DNA from 3 places in the Jiella sp. M17.18 genome. Region 1 is predicted to be linked to each of the others. Evidence: predicted binding sites of a transcription regulator. Region 1 holds the regulator's gene; each other region holds the start of a gene.
What was found. The regulator LexA, encoded in region 1, represses DNA repair genes until DNA is damaged. The targets are predictions, from matches to a motif close to TGTTCNNNNTGTGTTCNG.

Region 1 (5,054 bases):
GCTGGGCGGCAGGCTTGGCAGCGCCGCCATCGCTTTTGCGTGGGCGCTGTGTAGCATAGGCGAGCGGAGAGACAAGCAACGGAGCCGCCGCCGGATGGCCTGGAGCGAGGATCCGGAGAGCGAGACCGCGCGAACGGCGAGAGGCCGCCCTGGCGTCGACGGCATGCTGCGCCTGCGTCCGCGCGACCTTCTCGCCGACCCCGGGCTCCTCGTCGATGTGCTCCGGCTCTGGCTCGAACGGCAGGCGGACGCCGAAGCCGCTGCCCGGACCGGCTTCCACCTGATGCCGGTCGGCCTGATCGCGGGAGCGCTCGCCGCGATCGCCGGCGGCTGGCGCCCCATCCCGGTCGTTGCGGCCGTCTCGGCGGCTCTGCTCCTCCTGGCGGCATGGCGGATCGCCGAACGGCCATGGCGCAGAAATGCCCTTCTCGCGGCCGGCTTCGTCTTCCTGGGCGCCGCGCTGGCGCTCGTCGAGGAGGCCTGGACGACCACCACGATCATCTCCGGCACGGCGACGACGCGCATCGCCGGCGTGGTGGCGGAGCGTTCGCGCGACGATCGCGGACGGTATCGCTACGTCGTCGACATCGCGGCGACGGCGCGCCCGACGCTGTCGCGGCCGCCGGAACGGGCGCGGATCCTCGTTGCGAGCCGCCACGAGCCGATCGCGCCGGGCGAGGCGTTCTACGCCCTGGTGCGGCTCGGGCCGCCATCCGGCCCGGCCTATCCCGGCGGCTACGACTTCGCCTATTCGCCCTTCTTCGACGGGCTCGGCGCCTATGGCTTCAGCCTCGGCGCGCCGAGCAGCCGGCCATCCGAGGGGAGTCCGGCGATAGGCCCCGGGGGCGGGCCGGGCGCGGTGGCGATCTGGCTGGCGCGCCTGCGGGAGGCGATGACCGAGCGGATTCGCGCCGTCATTCCCGGCCCCGAAGGCGCCGTCGCCGCGGCGCTCATCACCGGCGAGCGCGACGGCATCCCCGACGATGTCGCCGACTGGTTCCGCAGCACCGGCATCGCCCATGTGCTGGCGATCTCGGGCCTGCATCTCGCCATCGTGACGGGCGCAGCCATGGCGCTGGTCCGGTCGCTGATCGCGCTGCTGCCGGGCGCCGCGTTGCGCATCCCGGCCAAGAAGGTCGCCGCCGCGATCGCGCTGGCGGTGGCCGCGCTCTATCTCGGCATTTCCGGCGCGAATGTCGCCACGCAGCGTGCCTTCGTGATGCTGGCGATCATGCTTGTGGCGGTCATCGTCGATCGACCGGCGCTGACGATCCGGAACGTCTCGATCGCCGCGACGATCGTCATCGTGCTGGCGCCGCATGTGGTGACGACCGCGAGCTTCCAGCTCAGCTTCGCGGCCACCGCAGCCCTCGTCGCGGCCTATGGCGCCTTTGCGAGGCGGCGCCAGCGGCAGCTGGAGGAGAGGCGGGCACGCAAGGCGCGATCGCCGCTTCGCCTCGGCGTCGGCGCGCTCGGCGGGATCGTTGCGACGTCGCTGATCGCGGGCGCCGCCACGGCGCCCTTCGCCGCCTATCATTTCCAGCAGGCAGCCGCCTTCGGCGTCATCACCAACCTTCTGACGATGCCGCTCTTCAGCTTCGCCATCATGCCGCTCGCGCTCGCGAGCTGCCTCCTGATGCCGTTCGGGCTCGACGCCTGGCCGCTCGAGCTGATGGGCGCGGCGATTGGCCTCGTCCTGAGGATCACGCACCGGCTGTACGGCCTGCTCCCGGATCAGTCGATCGGCCTCGTCAGCGGGGCAGGGCTCCTGCTTCTCGCGGCGGCGATCCTGGCGGCGGCCTTCCTCGCCAGCCAATTCCGCTGGGTGGCGGTTCCGCTCGCGGTGATCGGCCTTATCCTCGCGCCCGACCGGACGCCGCGGCCCGACCTTCTCGTCTTCGAGAGCGGCAGGGAAGTCGCCGCCCTGTCGCCCGACGGCGCGGTCGCCTTTCTGCGAAAGCGAACCAACGCCTTCGTCGCCGATCAATGGGAGCGTGCCTATCGAAGCGGTGCGTCTCCGTCGGCCGGCGACAACCCGGCGCTTCGCCCCCGGATCGACGCAAAATGCCGCGAAAAGGTCTGCAGCTTCGGCACGGCGAGCGGCCTGCGGATCGTCTGGACCGACGACTACAGGAAGACCGGTTATGCCTGCGACCACGCGGATGTCGCGATCGTCGCGCGCGCCATCCGCCTGACCGCCTGCCGATCCGGCGCGATGCTCGTCACGCTGCGGACCCTGCGCGAGACCGGCTCGCTCGCGATCCGCCGCGACCCCCAGACGGGGCGGCCCGTGTTCAGAAGGTCGATCGGCGTCCCCGCGGCCCCGTGGAACCGCCACCGAGCCGCGCCCTGGCCAGAATCCTGGCACCGCCCGAAGGGCCGCAACGCCGAGGCAGGGGCGCGGGAGGAAGAGCAACAGCCGCTGGCCGACCAGCCGGCAGAGCCATCCGACCCCGCCGCCGACAACGCGGAGGACGCGGTGCCTCCGTCGTTCGGCGAGGACAGCGGCGGGCGGCGGGAGTGACATCCGGCGACCTCCTCCCGCCGCCGCCGATCAGTAGCGGCGGATGAGGCCGACCAGTCGGCCCTGGACCTTGACGCGATCGGCGCCGAAGATGCGGGTCTCGTAGGCCGGATTGGCGGCCTCCAGCGCGATCCGGTCGCCGCGGCGCCGGAACCGCTTCAGCGTCGCCTCCTCGTCGTCGACCAGCGCCACCACGATCTCGCCGGGAGAGGCGGTGTCGGAGCGGCGGATGACGACCGTGTCCCCGTCCAGGATGCCGGCCTCGATCATCGAATCGCCCTTGACGTCGAGCGCATAGTGTTCGCCCGTGCCGATCATGTCCGGCGGGACGGCGATCGAATGGGTGTTGTGCTGGATCGCCGAGATCGGCACGCCGGCGGCAATCCGGCCCATGACCGGCACCGTGACCGCGGCATCCGCGGCGGCCTGCGGCGCGGCTGGCGCCTTCGGCGCGGCCGCGGTCCCCCGGCTGCCGTCGATGACGCTGGGCGTGAAGCCGGTGCGTCCGCCGGAGACGGCGACGGGGCGGCCCGCATTGCGCATCGATTCCGGCAGCTTCAGCACTTCGAGCGCTCGCGCCCGATTGGGCAGGCGCCGAATGAAACCGCGCTCCTCCAGCGCCGTGATCAGCCGGTGGATGCCGGACTTCGACCGCAGATCGAGCGCATCCTTCATCTCGTCGAAGGAGGGGGGCACCCCCGTCTCTTTCAGCCGCTCGTGGATGAACAGCAAAAGGTCGTGCTGCTTGCGCGTCAGCATGGGCGGATCCTCAAAACAAAACCTGAACAAAGCTATCTGTTCTAGTTGTGTTCTGCAAGCCCCTTCCTCGCTGCAACGGCCGGGCGGGGCGTTCGCCGTCTCCCATCGTTTTTGCAAGGAGCCTCAGGTAAGCCGGCACCGGATCGAGCGTATCCCGCACGGCACCGACGGTTCAGGCATGGCCGGCGGGAGGCAGCTGCCGCGCGTGGCCGGCGCCGGAGCGGCGATTGCGCACGCGGATCGCAGTCGCTATAGCACGGGTCACGCGCATCCGCGCTTGGGGCGTCGCCAAGCGGTAAGGCAGCGGCTTTTGGTGCCGCCACTCGCAGGTTCGAATCCTGCCGCCCCAGCCAGATCATTCTAAATATCTGCATTCGTTGCCGGCCGGCGGCGGCTTGACCGTAACGTGATGCCTCGATACTGGTCCGGTTATCGGACCAGTGGTCCTTTTGGTCGGGCGGTATCGCGGTGGAATCGGGTCTTCTGTCGGGAATGGCGGATCTGCCGAATGGGCTGGCGCGCGAGACTGCGAGCGACAGGCTTTGCGGCAAGCTGGCCGAATTCATTGCATCGGGCGTGCTGCATCCGGGCGATCAGCTGCCGGGCGAGCGCGAGCTCGCGGCGCTCTTCGGCGTCAGCCGCGAGACCGTACGGATGGGGGTGCGCACGCTGGCCGCCCACGGCCTCGCCGAGATCAGCCACGGCTCGCGCACCCGCATCGTCAGCGCCGATGTCGGCCTCCTGGTCTCCAGCGGCGTGCGCACGAGCGCGGTCAACCGCTACGACGTCGACGACGTCCACCAGGCGCGCATGGTCGTCGAACTCGCGGTGGTCGCCGATGCCGCCGAGAACATCGACGCGGCGACCCTCGACGTTCTCGCCGAGCTTCTGCGCCGCCAGGATGCGGTGAAGGGCGATGCCGTGCAGTTCCTGATCTGCGACCGCGATTTCCACGGCACCATCTACCGGGCGGCGCGCAACCCGATCCTCGTCGATACGACCATGGCGCTCTACGGCTACATGATGGGGCATCGCCGGCGGGTGATGTCGCAGCCGGAGGCGGTCGACCAGAGCTATCGGGACCATCGCGACATCGTCGACGCCCTCTCCGCGCGTGATCGCGCGGGCGTCGTCGAGGCCTTCGCCCGGCATCTGGCGCGAATCCATGCATCGACCAAGCAGTCTCTGGCTGCAGGTGAGGGGGCCACTTGACGCAGGGCAGGACCCAGGTCGGCCATGGAGGGAGCGGTGCGACTGTTCGAAAGGGAGGCGATGGAGATGCATGCGATGGTCCCTGAGGCGGTCCGAATGACGTGGCGCGGGCTCGCCCATCGTCCTGCGGCGGAGGGTCGGCCGCGCGATGATGTCTGGCGCGCGAGCGTGCCGGGTTTGCGGGCGGAGACACCCGCCCGTTCGGTCCTGCGGACCGTTCTCGAGACCGGAAGCCTGGAGGGGCGCTGACCATGCTGCTCGGCTGCATTGCGGACGACTTCACCGGGGCGAGCGATCTCGCCAACACCCTTGCCAAGGGCGGCATGCGCACCGTCCAGTTCTCCGGCGTGCCGGAATCGGGCGAGGGGCCGGACTGCGAAGCCGCGGTCGTCGCGCTGAAGACGCGCTCGATCGCTGCGGACGAGGCGGTCGCCGCCTCGCTCGCCGCGGCGGACTGGCTGGCGGGGCAGGGCTGCCGGCAGTTCCTGTTCAAATACTGCTCGACCTTCGATTCCACACCGAAGGGCAATATCGGGCCCGTCGCGGCGGCGCTGATCGA
Region 2 (5,054 bases), on a different contig from region 1:
GTCGGCGACCCTGCCGACGGAGCGGCTGGACCGGCTGATGGCGGAAAAGGGCATCCGCACGATCGTCAACCTGCGCGGCGGCAACGGCGACGCATGGTGGAAGGCGGAACGGGCCGTCGCAGAAAAGCACGGCGCCGATTTCGTCAGCTTTCATCTCTCGGCCGATCGTCAGCCGACGCCGGAGACGATGCGCCAGCTCGCCTTCATCCTGAAGAACGCGCCCAAGCCGATTCTGGTCCACTGCAAGGCCGGCGCCGACCGGGCGGGTCTCGCCTCGGCGATCTACGAACTCGCGGTGGACGGCGATCCCGCTGTCGATGCCGACAAGCAGCTGTCGTTCCGCTACGGTCACTTCCCCTGGCTCGGCTCCAAGACCGGCGCCATGGATCGCGCCTTCGACGCCTTCGATCAGGACTACGCGGCGCGGCAGGCCGGGGAATCGACGGCGGTGGCATCCGCCGACGACCCGCAAAAGGCGCGCTGAAAGAAGGAGCGCCTGAGAAAGCTCCTCTTGTCTCGTATGATGGGGTGAGACGTCCGCCCTTTATCGGCGGGGCCGTGCAGCCCCGCGCGGTCGGTCAGTGGTCGTAGCACACGACCGGGAGGACGGAGTCCTTCACCTTGGCCGTCGCATCCGGCACGCTCTCGAGCGGAGCCTTCGCATCGGCCGTCCGGAAGGCGATGTGGTTGGCGTGCAGGAAGCGCGTCACCGTGTCCGGCCGGATGGCGAAGTTGATCGACTGCGGGATGTCGCCGGTCGCATCGGCCACCGCGACGGCGTTCAGCTTGGCGGTCACGACGCCGACGACACGGCCGGCGAAATCGACCAGCGGCCCGCCCGAATTGCCCGGCTGCACCGGCGCCGAGATCTGCAGGTAGCGCGGATCGTTCATCAGGCCGAGCAGCGAGGAGACGTTGCCGCGGGTGACGTTCAGCGAATCCGCCAGGATCGAGCGCAGGGGGTAGCCGAGCGCCAGGATATCCTCGCCGAGGCGCGGCTTCGAGGCGGAGATCGCCAGCGGCTTGCCGAGCTTCTCGTCGACCTTGATCAGCGCGAGATCGTCGGTGGAATCGATGCGCACCTCGCTCGCCACGGTCCCGGCGCCGACCTTCACCGTCTTGCAGGCCTTCACGACATGCGCGTTGGTGAGGAGCCAGCCATCGGAGGAGACGACGAAGCCGCTCCCGGCCATCTCGAACTGCGGCGCTTTGACGTCCGCCGCCACAGAGGCGGGCTCGGCCTGCGGCTCGCGCGCCTGCGGGATCTCGAAGAGGTTGGGCCGCTGCGGATCGACGGAGGCCATGGCATAGCGCGCATCGGCCGGCACCGCCTTGCGCTTGCGCGTCAGCATGGACGACAGCGTCCGCGGCTCGTTCGAGGCGACGAGCGGGCCGTGCGGCTCCGCCGCGAACGGCTCGAACAGGTTCGAGGCAACGCGGACGTAAGGCGAGACCTCCCCGTCGAGCCGGCTCTCATAGGAGACCGAGAAGCCCCGAAGGTCCGTGCCCCGCGCCGCGAAGCGCATGAAATAGGAGCGGCCGGATTCCTTGCCGGAGACGGTGAACCAGCTATCGGCGAATTCGGACGAGAGCACGGTGCGATCGGCGCTCGGCTGGCTGAGGACGTCGAACAGCCCCCGCAGCGTCTGGCCGTTGGCGATCCGGATGCTCTCGACTTCGAGCGCGTCGTCCGCCGAGCCCCAGAGGGTACCGACTTCCGTCGGCCCGAGATCGTGAACCAGGGACAGCGGCATCGCCATGCGCACGCCCGTCGCCGCGTCGTCGACGAGCTTCAGCCCGAGCGGCGCCTGTGCCTTGTCGGACAGCGAGATCAGCAGCCGCAGCATCGACTCGTCGATGACGCCGTCCGGCGTCAGGTCGTGACGCGCCTCGAAGTCGCGGATGGCGCGGAGCGAAGGCGCGTCGATCGTCCCGGTGAACGGGCCGGCATAGTCGCCGGTCCAGGCGAGCCGGATCTGCAGGCCCTTGCGGAAGGCGAGATCGGTCTGATGGTTGTAGGCGTCGGAAAGATCTGAGGCCTTGGCCGCCACAGTCGAAAGCGCCACCGGCGTCACCGCCAGTGCGATCGCTATCGCCATTCCCCGCGCCGCGCGCCGCATCTCATCCCCCTGTTCCAGAACTGGTCCGACAAGCAACGCGGCAAAATCCGATTCGATCCACGCGTCCTTTACCTTTTTTCAAGATTTTGCCTGAACGGTTATGTCGGCGTTTCGCGGCGCCCGCGCAAGTACACAAGCGGGTGATGCTTAACGGCGGCCGTCAGGCGCCGGTCCTATGGCCGGCGACAGCCGTCTCGGGACCGCCGCCTTCCCCAAGGTCCACCGCCGCGATCCGCTCGCCGCGCCGCACCAGCTTGTCGGTCGAGACCAGGATCTGGTCGATGTCACGGCCGGTCTGGCCGAAGTGGGTCTTGAGCGCGGCGACCCGCGCGTCGAGCCGCGCAAGGTCCTCAGCCAGTAGCCGCACCTCGGTCTGGATGCGGCCGGCCTCGGCCCGCATGCGCGCATCCTTCATGATCGCCTGCACCACCTGGATCGAAAGGAGCAGCAGCGACGGCGAGACGATGACGACACGCGCCCGGTAAGCCTTCTGGACGATGTCCTCGAAACGCTCGTGCAGCTCGGCGAAGATCGCCTCCGACGGCACGAACAGGAAGACGGTGTCCTGCGTCTCGCCGGGAACGAGATACTTCTCCGACACCGCCTTGATGTGCACCTCCATGTCGCGGCGCAGGCGGCTGGCGGCGAAGCTGCGGGCGTCCTCGCTCTCGGCCGCCTGTATCGCGCTATAGGCTTCCAGCGGGAACTTGGCGTCGATCGCCAGCGCCGGCGCGCCGTTCGGCATGCGGATCAGGCAGTCCGGCCGCTTGCCGTTCGACAGCGTCGCCTGGAACTCGAAGGAGCCGATGGGCAGCGCGTCGGCGACGATCGCCTGCATGCGCCCTTCGCCGAAGGCGCCGCGGGTCTGCTTGTTGGCGAGGATGTCCTGCAGCCGCACGACCTCGCCGGCGAGCCCGCGGATCTCCCCTTGCGCCCGGTCGATGACGGCAAGGCGCTCGGCCAGCGCCGCCAGCGAACTCTTGGTCTCCTGCGTCGTCGTGAGGATCGAGTGGCCGACGCGTGCGGACAGGCCGTCGAATCGCTCGGCGAGCGTGCGGGTGAGGTCCGCCTGCCGCGCGCCGAAGATCTCCGCCATTGTCTGCATGCGGCCGGTGATCTCGGCCTGCGACTTCAGGACAGCGTCGAGGCGGTCGCTTTCGGCCTCGCTCGCCTCCAGCGCCGCGGCGGCGGCCCTGGACCGTGCGGCCTCCCGGCGCCAGAGCAGGAAGAAGACCAGCGCCACCGCGCAGGCGCCGACGAGCGCCGGCGTCACGGCGAGGCCGGCGAGCGTGGCGATCGGCGCATCGAGCGCGGCGGCGAGACTTCTGTCCATGGCGCGGACCATAGGACAAGCCGGTTAACGAAACCAGATCAAAACAAGAACAAGGTGGTCGTTGCGGCGCTGCCGGCCGCTGCGCACGCCGAAGCGTGCATCCGCCGTTGACCGGTTCCGCGCCAGCCATTACCTCAGCGCCATGACGATCAAGCCGCTCATCATCCTCCCCGACCCCGTGCTGCGCCTGCAGTCGAAGCCGATCGAGACCGTCGACCAGGCGGTCAGGACGTTCGCCGACGACATGCTGGAGACGATGTACGACGCGCCGGGCATCGGCCTTGCCGCGATCCAGGTCGGCGAGCCCTTGCGCATGCTGGTGATCGACGTCTCCAAGGAAGAGGAGGAGAAGGCGCCGCGCGTCTTCCTCAACCCGGAGATCCTGTCGACCTCCGACGCCCGCAGCACCTATGAGGAGGGCTGCCTGTCGATCCCCGACTACTACGCCGAGGTCGAGCGTCCGGCCGAGGTGACGGTGCGCTATCTCGGCCTCGACGGACAGATGCACGAGGAGACGGCGGACGGGATCCTCGCGACCTGCCTGCAGCACGAGATCGACCATCTGAACGGCGTCCTCTTCATCGACCACATTTCGAAGCTGAAGCGCGACATGGTGGTCAAGAAGTTCACCAAGCAGGCCCGCCGGGTCTCGGCGTAGAGGGCGGCGCGCGATGAGCCTGCGCGTCGTCTTCATGGGCACGCCGGACTTCTCCGTGCCGACCCTCCGCGCGATTCACGCCGCCGGCCACGCGATCGCCGCCGTCTATTCGCAGCCACCGCGAAAGGGCGGGCGCCGCGGCCTGTCGCTGACGCCCTCCCCGGTCCAGGCGGAAGCCGAGCGGCTCGGCCTGCCCGTGCGCACGCCGCTGAATTTCAAGGACGCTGCCGAGCGCGAGGCCTTCGCCGCGCTCGAAGCCGATGTCGCGGTTGTCGTCGCCTACGGGCTCTTGCTGCCGCAGGCGGTGCTCGACGCGCCGCGGCTCGGCTGCCTCAACGGCCACGGCTCGCTGCTGCCGCGCTGGCGGGGCGCGGCGCCGATTCAGCGCGCCATCGAAGCCGGCGACGCGGTGACCGGCATGATGGTGATGAGGATGGAGGCCGGGCTCGACACCGGCCCCGTGGCGCTGACGGCCGAAACGCCGATCGGGCCGACCGACACGGCGGGCGAGATCCACGACCGCCTGGCGGCGCTGTCGGCGGAGCTGATGGTCGAGGCGCTGGCAAAGCTCGAGGCCGGGACGCTGGCCTTCGAGGCGCAGGACGCCATCGCCGCGCACACCGGCCGCGAGCCGGTCTATGCGCGAAAGATCGACAAGGGCGAGGCCGAACTGGACTTCGCGACCGATGCCCAAGCGCTCGCCCGCAAGATCAACGCCTTCTCGCCATTTCCCGGCGCCTGGACGACGATCCCCTTCGCGGGCAAGCCGGAGCGCGTGAAGATCCTGCGCGCCACGGCCGAACCGGGAAGCGGCGCGCCGGGGACGGCGCTCGACGACGCCCTGCTCGTCGCTTGCGGCTCCGGCGCCGTGCGGCTCCTCGAACTGCAGCGCGCCGGCGGCAAGCGTCTCGACTCCGAGACGCTGCTGCGCGGTGCGGCCGTT
Region 3 (5,054 bases), on a different contig from region 1:
CTCGCGGCGGAGGCCGCCGCACCGCTGTCGGCCCAGGACGTCGCCGACCTCTGCGCCAGCTTCCAGGCCGCGGCCGCCGAGAGCCTCGCCGACCGTGTCCGGCGGGCGCTCGCCCGCTTCCGCGAGACCTTCCCCGGCCTGGCGGATCCCGTCCTCGCGGTCGCCGGCGGTGTCGCCGCCAACAAGGCGATCCGTGCGGCGCTGGAGGCGGAAGCCGAAGGCGCCGGGGTGCGGCTGGTCGCCCCGCCGCTCAAGCTGTGCACCGACAATGCCGCGATGATCGCCTATGCGGGCCTCGAACGCTTCGAGGCCGGACGCACCGATGCGCTCGACACGCCCGTGCGTTCGCGCTGGCCGCTCGACGAGACGGCGCAGCCGCTCGTCGGCTTCGGCCGCCGCGGAGCCAAGGCATGAGCCGCTTCGCCGTCATCGGCGGCGGCGCCTGGGGCACGGCGCTCGCCAGCCTCTACTGCCGGGCGGGCCATGACGTCGTCCTCTACGCCCGCAACCCCGCGACGGTCGACGCCATCACGGAGCGGTCGGAAAACCCGCGCTACCTGCCCGGCATCGCACTGCCTGCGCCGCTGCGGGCGACGGGCGATCCGGCGCAGGCTGTGGCCGGCGCAAAGGTCGTGCTCCTCGTCGTGCCCGCGCAGAGCCTTGCGGGGGTGGCGACGGAGCTGACGCCGCTGATTTCGCCCGACGCGCTGACGGTCCTCTGCGCCAAGGGAATCGAGCGCCACACCGGCCGCTTCGCCTCGGACATATTCGCAGCCGCCGCGCCGGAGCGCCGGCGCCTGGCGGTCCTCTCCGGCCCGAGCTTTGCCAGCGATGTGGCCAAGGGCCTGCCGACTGCCGTCACCATTGCCGCCGGGACGACGGAAGAAGCCGACGCCGCCGCGCAGATCCTCTCCACCGAGACGTTCCGCGGCTACGCCTCCGGCGATGTCAGGGGCGTCGAGGCCGGCGGGGCGCTGAAGAACGTCCTGGCGCTCGCCGCCGGCGCGGTCGCCGGCAAGGGGCTCGGCGCCTCGGCGCAGGCCGCCATCGTCACCCGCGGCTTCGTCGAGCTGAGGCGCCTCGGCGAGGCGCTGGGCGGCCGGCCGGACACGCTGATGGGCCTCTCAGGTCTCGGAGACCTGGTGCTGACCTGCTCCAGCCCGCAATCGCGCAACTTCGCCTATGGCCGGGCGCTCGGCGAAGGCGCGGATCTCGGCCGGATGAAGCTCGCCGAAGGCGTCTTCACCGCCGACATCGCGGCCAGCCTTGCGCAGGATCGCGGCATCGACGTCCCGATCATCGCGGCGGTCGCAGCCATTCTCGCCGGCCGGATCACCGTCGACGACGCCATCCACGCGCTGCTCGCCCGGCCGCTGAAGCGGGAGATCGGCTGAACAGAAGTCGGGTAAGGAGAAGGTCGGTTGAAGTCCGGCCGTCGGCACGATAGCTGACGCGCGACATTTTCCTCCGCCCCGCGGTTTCGCCTGCCGGGCGCAACATCGAGGTTTCCCATGCTGTTCGCCATTCTGTGCAACGACAAGCCCGGCTCCCTGCAGCTGCGCATGGACACGCGGCCCGAGCACGTGGCGCATCTGAACGGCCTCGGCGACACGCTGAAGTTCGCCGGCCCGTTCCTCGACGCCGAGGACAAGCCCTGCGGCAGCCTGCTCGTCGTCGACGCCCCGAGCGCCGAGGCGGCGACGGCGATCGCCGAGAAGGACCCCTATGCCAAGGCCGGCCTGTTCGCCAACGTCACCGTCCGGCGCTGGAACTGGACGGTGAAGAACCCGGACGCCGCCTGAGCGCGAACCGGGCAGAGAGAGGGGGATCGGCGATGCGCTACTGGCTGTTCAAATCCGAGCCGTTCAAGTGGTCCTGGGACCACCAGAAGAAGGCCGGCGACAAGGGCCAGGAATGGGATGGGGTGCGCAACTACCAGGCGCGCAACTTCATGCGCGAGATGGCGATCGGCGACCGCGGCTTCTTCTACCATTCCAACGAGGGCAAGGCGGTCGTCGGCATCGTCGAGGTGATCGCCACGGTCCATCCGGACTCCACCGCCGACGACCCGAAATGGGAGTGCGTCGACCTCAAGGCGCTGATGGACGTGCCGCAGCCGGTGACGCTCGATCAGATCAAGGCCGAGCCGGCGCTGAAGGACATGGTGCTCGTCAACAATTCGCGCCTGTCGGTCCAGCCGGTCGCCGAGGCGGAGTTCGCCCGGGTCTGCGAGATGGGCGGCCTCGATCCGAAGGCGGCGGCTGGCTGAATGGCGCCGCCGACGCCGGATCGGCGCCGGCGGCAACGGGTTCTTGTCAGCACTTGCCGAAGGTTTCCGACACGACGGTGATGCCGGCGACGATGACCGACACCTTGACGCCGGTCGGGAAGCCGAACGTGGTGCAGATCGACAGGCACGCGCTGCCCGCCTCCCCGTTCGGGATGTTCAGCGGGATCGGAATGCAGTGCTTGCCGAGGCCGAGCGGAAGATCCACGCAAACCTTGTGATCTTGCACGCTGACCGAGACGCACTCGGCGAGCAGGCTGCGCTCCGAGCTCTTGGTGACCGTGCCGTTCGCGGTCAGGGTCTGGATGTCGCCTTCGGCGAAATCCTGTTTGGCGGCATCCAGGGCGGCCTGAACGGCCTGGGGGCTGAACTGATAGAATTGCGGCATTTCCATTCCTCCCGTTTTGGTTGTTACACCCAAAGATATATTCCTGCCTTTCGCTCATGTAAATCGGAAGTTGCTCCTGCGTCGTGGGCCGATCATCGTCCGCGCAGCGGGAGGAACAATCGGCAGAGCGGAACATTCTGTGAACGAAGCAATTGCGGGAGCATCATCATGTCCGACCTCGACCCCAAGACCGACACCGGCTCCAACACCGAGAAGAACCCCGACGACTGGACGACCGGCGGAGAGCCGATGACCGGCGCGCAGGCGTCCTACCTCAAGACGCTCTGCGAGGAGACCGGCCATCCCTTCGACGCCGATCTCTCCAAGGCCGACGCCTCGAAGCTGATCGACGAATTGCGGGGCGAGAGCGAGCGGGTGAAGACGAGCGCCTGACTGCGCAGCGCCCCCTCCTCTACCCGGGGACGCAACAGGTCGCCCTTTGTCGCGCCCATGTGAGGGGCACCGCGCCACCCGCCGCCCGAGAACTGCGTTGATCCAGATTGGAAGCGTTCTAATCTATCCGCGACGGAAACGCTGACGGGTAATCCTGCGGATGAGCGCGCTCACGGATTTGAGGGATCTGTTCTTCGACGACGAGGAGAATCGCGTCTGCAAGGACATTCCGGAGGCCGCCTGCCGCGACCAGCCGCGCAACGCCGCGCTTCACCTCGTCAGCATGGCATCGACCAAGATCGGCGACGGGCTGCTCGACCCGAAGCTGATCCTGCCCTGGCTGATCCATGCGGTGGGCGGCCCGGCGGCAGCGGTCGGCATGCTCGTTCCGGTGCGCGAGTCGCTGGCGCTGCTGCCGCAGATCCTGACCTCGCACCGGGTGCGATCCCTGCCGAAACGAAAATGGGTGTGGGCCTGCGGCTCGGCGGTCGAGGCCATCGCCGTCGCGCTCATCGCCCTGACGCTGACCTTCCTCGGCGGCTGGCTGGCCGGCTGGCTCACCGTCGGGCTCCTCTCCGTCTTCGCGCTCGGTCGCTCGCTCGCCTCGGTGTCGCACAAGGACGTCCTCGGCAAGACGATCTCGAAGACCCGGCGCGGCACGATCACCGGGATCGCCGGCTCGCTCGGCGCCGCCGTCGTGTTCGCCTACGGCGCGGCGCTCGCCTTCGGCCTCCTGCCGCTCGAACGCGGCGTCCTGCTGACGGGCGTCGCCGTCGCGGCGGGGCTCTGGGCGCTCGCGGCCTTTGTCTTCACGCTGCTCACCGAGGAGGCCGGCGCGACAGGCGGGGGCGCCGACGGGCTGAGGGCGCTCCTTGCCGACGGCCGCGACCTCTGGCGCGATCCGCAGTTCCGCCGCTTCGTGATCGCCCGGGCGCTCCTGACCGCGACGGCGCTCGCGCCGCCCTACATCCTGCTGTCCGCCGGCGAGAAGGGCGGACGGGCGCTCGGCAGCCTCGGCGCTTTCGTCATCGCCTCGTCCGTCGCTGCGATCCTCGGCTCGACCGTCTGGGGGACGATGTCCGACCGCTCCAGCCGCAAGGTGCTGGCCCTGTCGGGGGCGCTCGGCGCGGCCGTCCTCGCCGCCGCGGCCGCCGCGTCCCTCTTCCTGGCGAGCGGGCTGTGGCACGCGCTGGCGCCCGTCGCCCTCTTCGTCCTGCTCCTCGCCTATCAGGGCGTGCGCCTCGCCCGGAAGACGCATCTCGTCGACATGGCGCCGGCAGCGGACCGGTCGCTCTACACCGCCTTCTCGAACACGCTGATCGGCATTGTCCTGATCGTCATGGGCGGCTTCGGCTTCGTCGCCGACCGCTTCGGCGCGCCGGCGGTGCTCGTCTGCTTCGCCGCGCTCTGCGCCGCCTCGGTCCCGGTCGCGCTCCGCCTCGACGAGGTCCAGACGGCATGAGGCTCGATCCGGCGAAGGCGGACAGGTTCATCCGCGACAACACCGCCGTGCTCGCGCCGCCGCACGTGCCGGAGATCTGCCTGCACCTTGCCGACGAGGCGCATGACCTCTGGCTGAAGACGGAAGCCGAGCTGGACGCGATCGGCCTGCCGCCGCCCTTCTGGGCCTTCGCCTGGGCGGGCGGCCAGGCCCTCGCCCGCTACGTCCTCGACCGTCCCGGGACGGTCGCCGGCCGCCGGGTCATCGATTTCGCCACCGGCTCCGGCCTCGTCGCCATCGCTGCGGCGATGGCGGGCGCGACACGGGTAACGGCCGTCGACACCGACCCCTTCACCGCTTCCGCAGTGCGCGCGAACGCGGCGCTGAACGGCGTCACGGTCGAGATCCGCACGGACGACATCGTCGGTGGCATGGTCGACGCAGACATCCTCCTCGCCGGCGACGTGTTCTTCGACCGGGAGATGGCGGCGGCGATCACGCCCTGGTTCGACGGCCTCGCCGCCGCAGGCCTGCCGATCCTCGTC

Region 2: the regulator LexA is predicted to act here: its motif matches at 3,488-3,505, upstream of AB5S17_RS11975 (DNA recombination protein RmuC).
Region 3: the regulator LexA is predicted to act here: its motif matches at 2,804-2,821, upstream of AB5S17_RS12950 (DUF3072 domain-containing protein).

Annotation. Positions count from the first base shown of each region.
Region 1 is NZ_JBFTEH010000007.1:204,562-209,615, reverse strand. It holds gene AB5S17_RS14775 (ComEC/Rec2 family competence protein) at 95-2,524, shown strand; gene lexA (transcriptional repressor LexA) at 2,555-3,283, opposite strand; tRNA gene AB5S17_RS14765 (tRNA-Gln) at 3,562-3,636, shown strand; gene AB5S17_RS14760 (FadR/GntR family transcriptional regulator) at 3,752-4,495, shown strand; gene otnK (3-oxo-tetronate kinase) at 4,747-5,054, shown strand, end outside.
Region 2 is NZ_JBFTEH010000005.1:263,921-268,974, forward strand. It holds gene AB5S17_RS11965 (tyrosine-protein phosphatase) at 1-484, shown strand, start outside; gene AB5S17_RS11970 (trypsin-like peptidase domain-containing protein) at 579-2,099, opposite strand; gene AB5S17_RS11975 (DNA recombination protein RmuC) at 2,281-3,453, opposite strand; gene def (peptide deformylase) at 3,596-4,111, shown strand; gene fmt (methionyl-tRNA formyltransferase) at 4,125-5,054, shown strand, end outside.
Region 3 is NZ_JBFTEH010000006.1:108,909-113,962, forward strand. It holds gene tsaD (tRNA (adenosine(37)-N6)-threonylcarbamoyltransferase complex transferase subunit TsaD) at 1-414, shown strand, start outside; gene AB5S17_RS12930 (NAD(P)H-dependent glycerol-3-phosphate dehydrogenase) at 411-1,394, shown strand; gene AB5S17_RS12935 (YciI-like protein) at 1,512-1,802, shown strand; gene AB5S17_RS12940 (EVE domain-containing protein) at 1,835-2,269, shown strand; gene AB5S17_RS12945 (hypothetical protein) at 2,316-2,675, opposite strand; gene AB5S17_RS12950 (DUF3072 domain-containing protein) at 2,844-3,068, shown strand; gene AB5S17_RS12955 (MFS transporter permease) at 3,229-4,530, shown strand; gene AB5S17_RS12960 (methyltransferase) at 4,527-5,054, shown strand, end outside.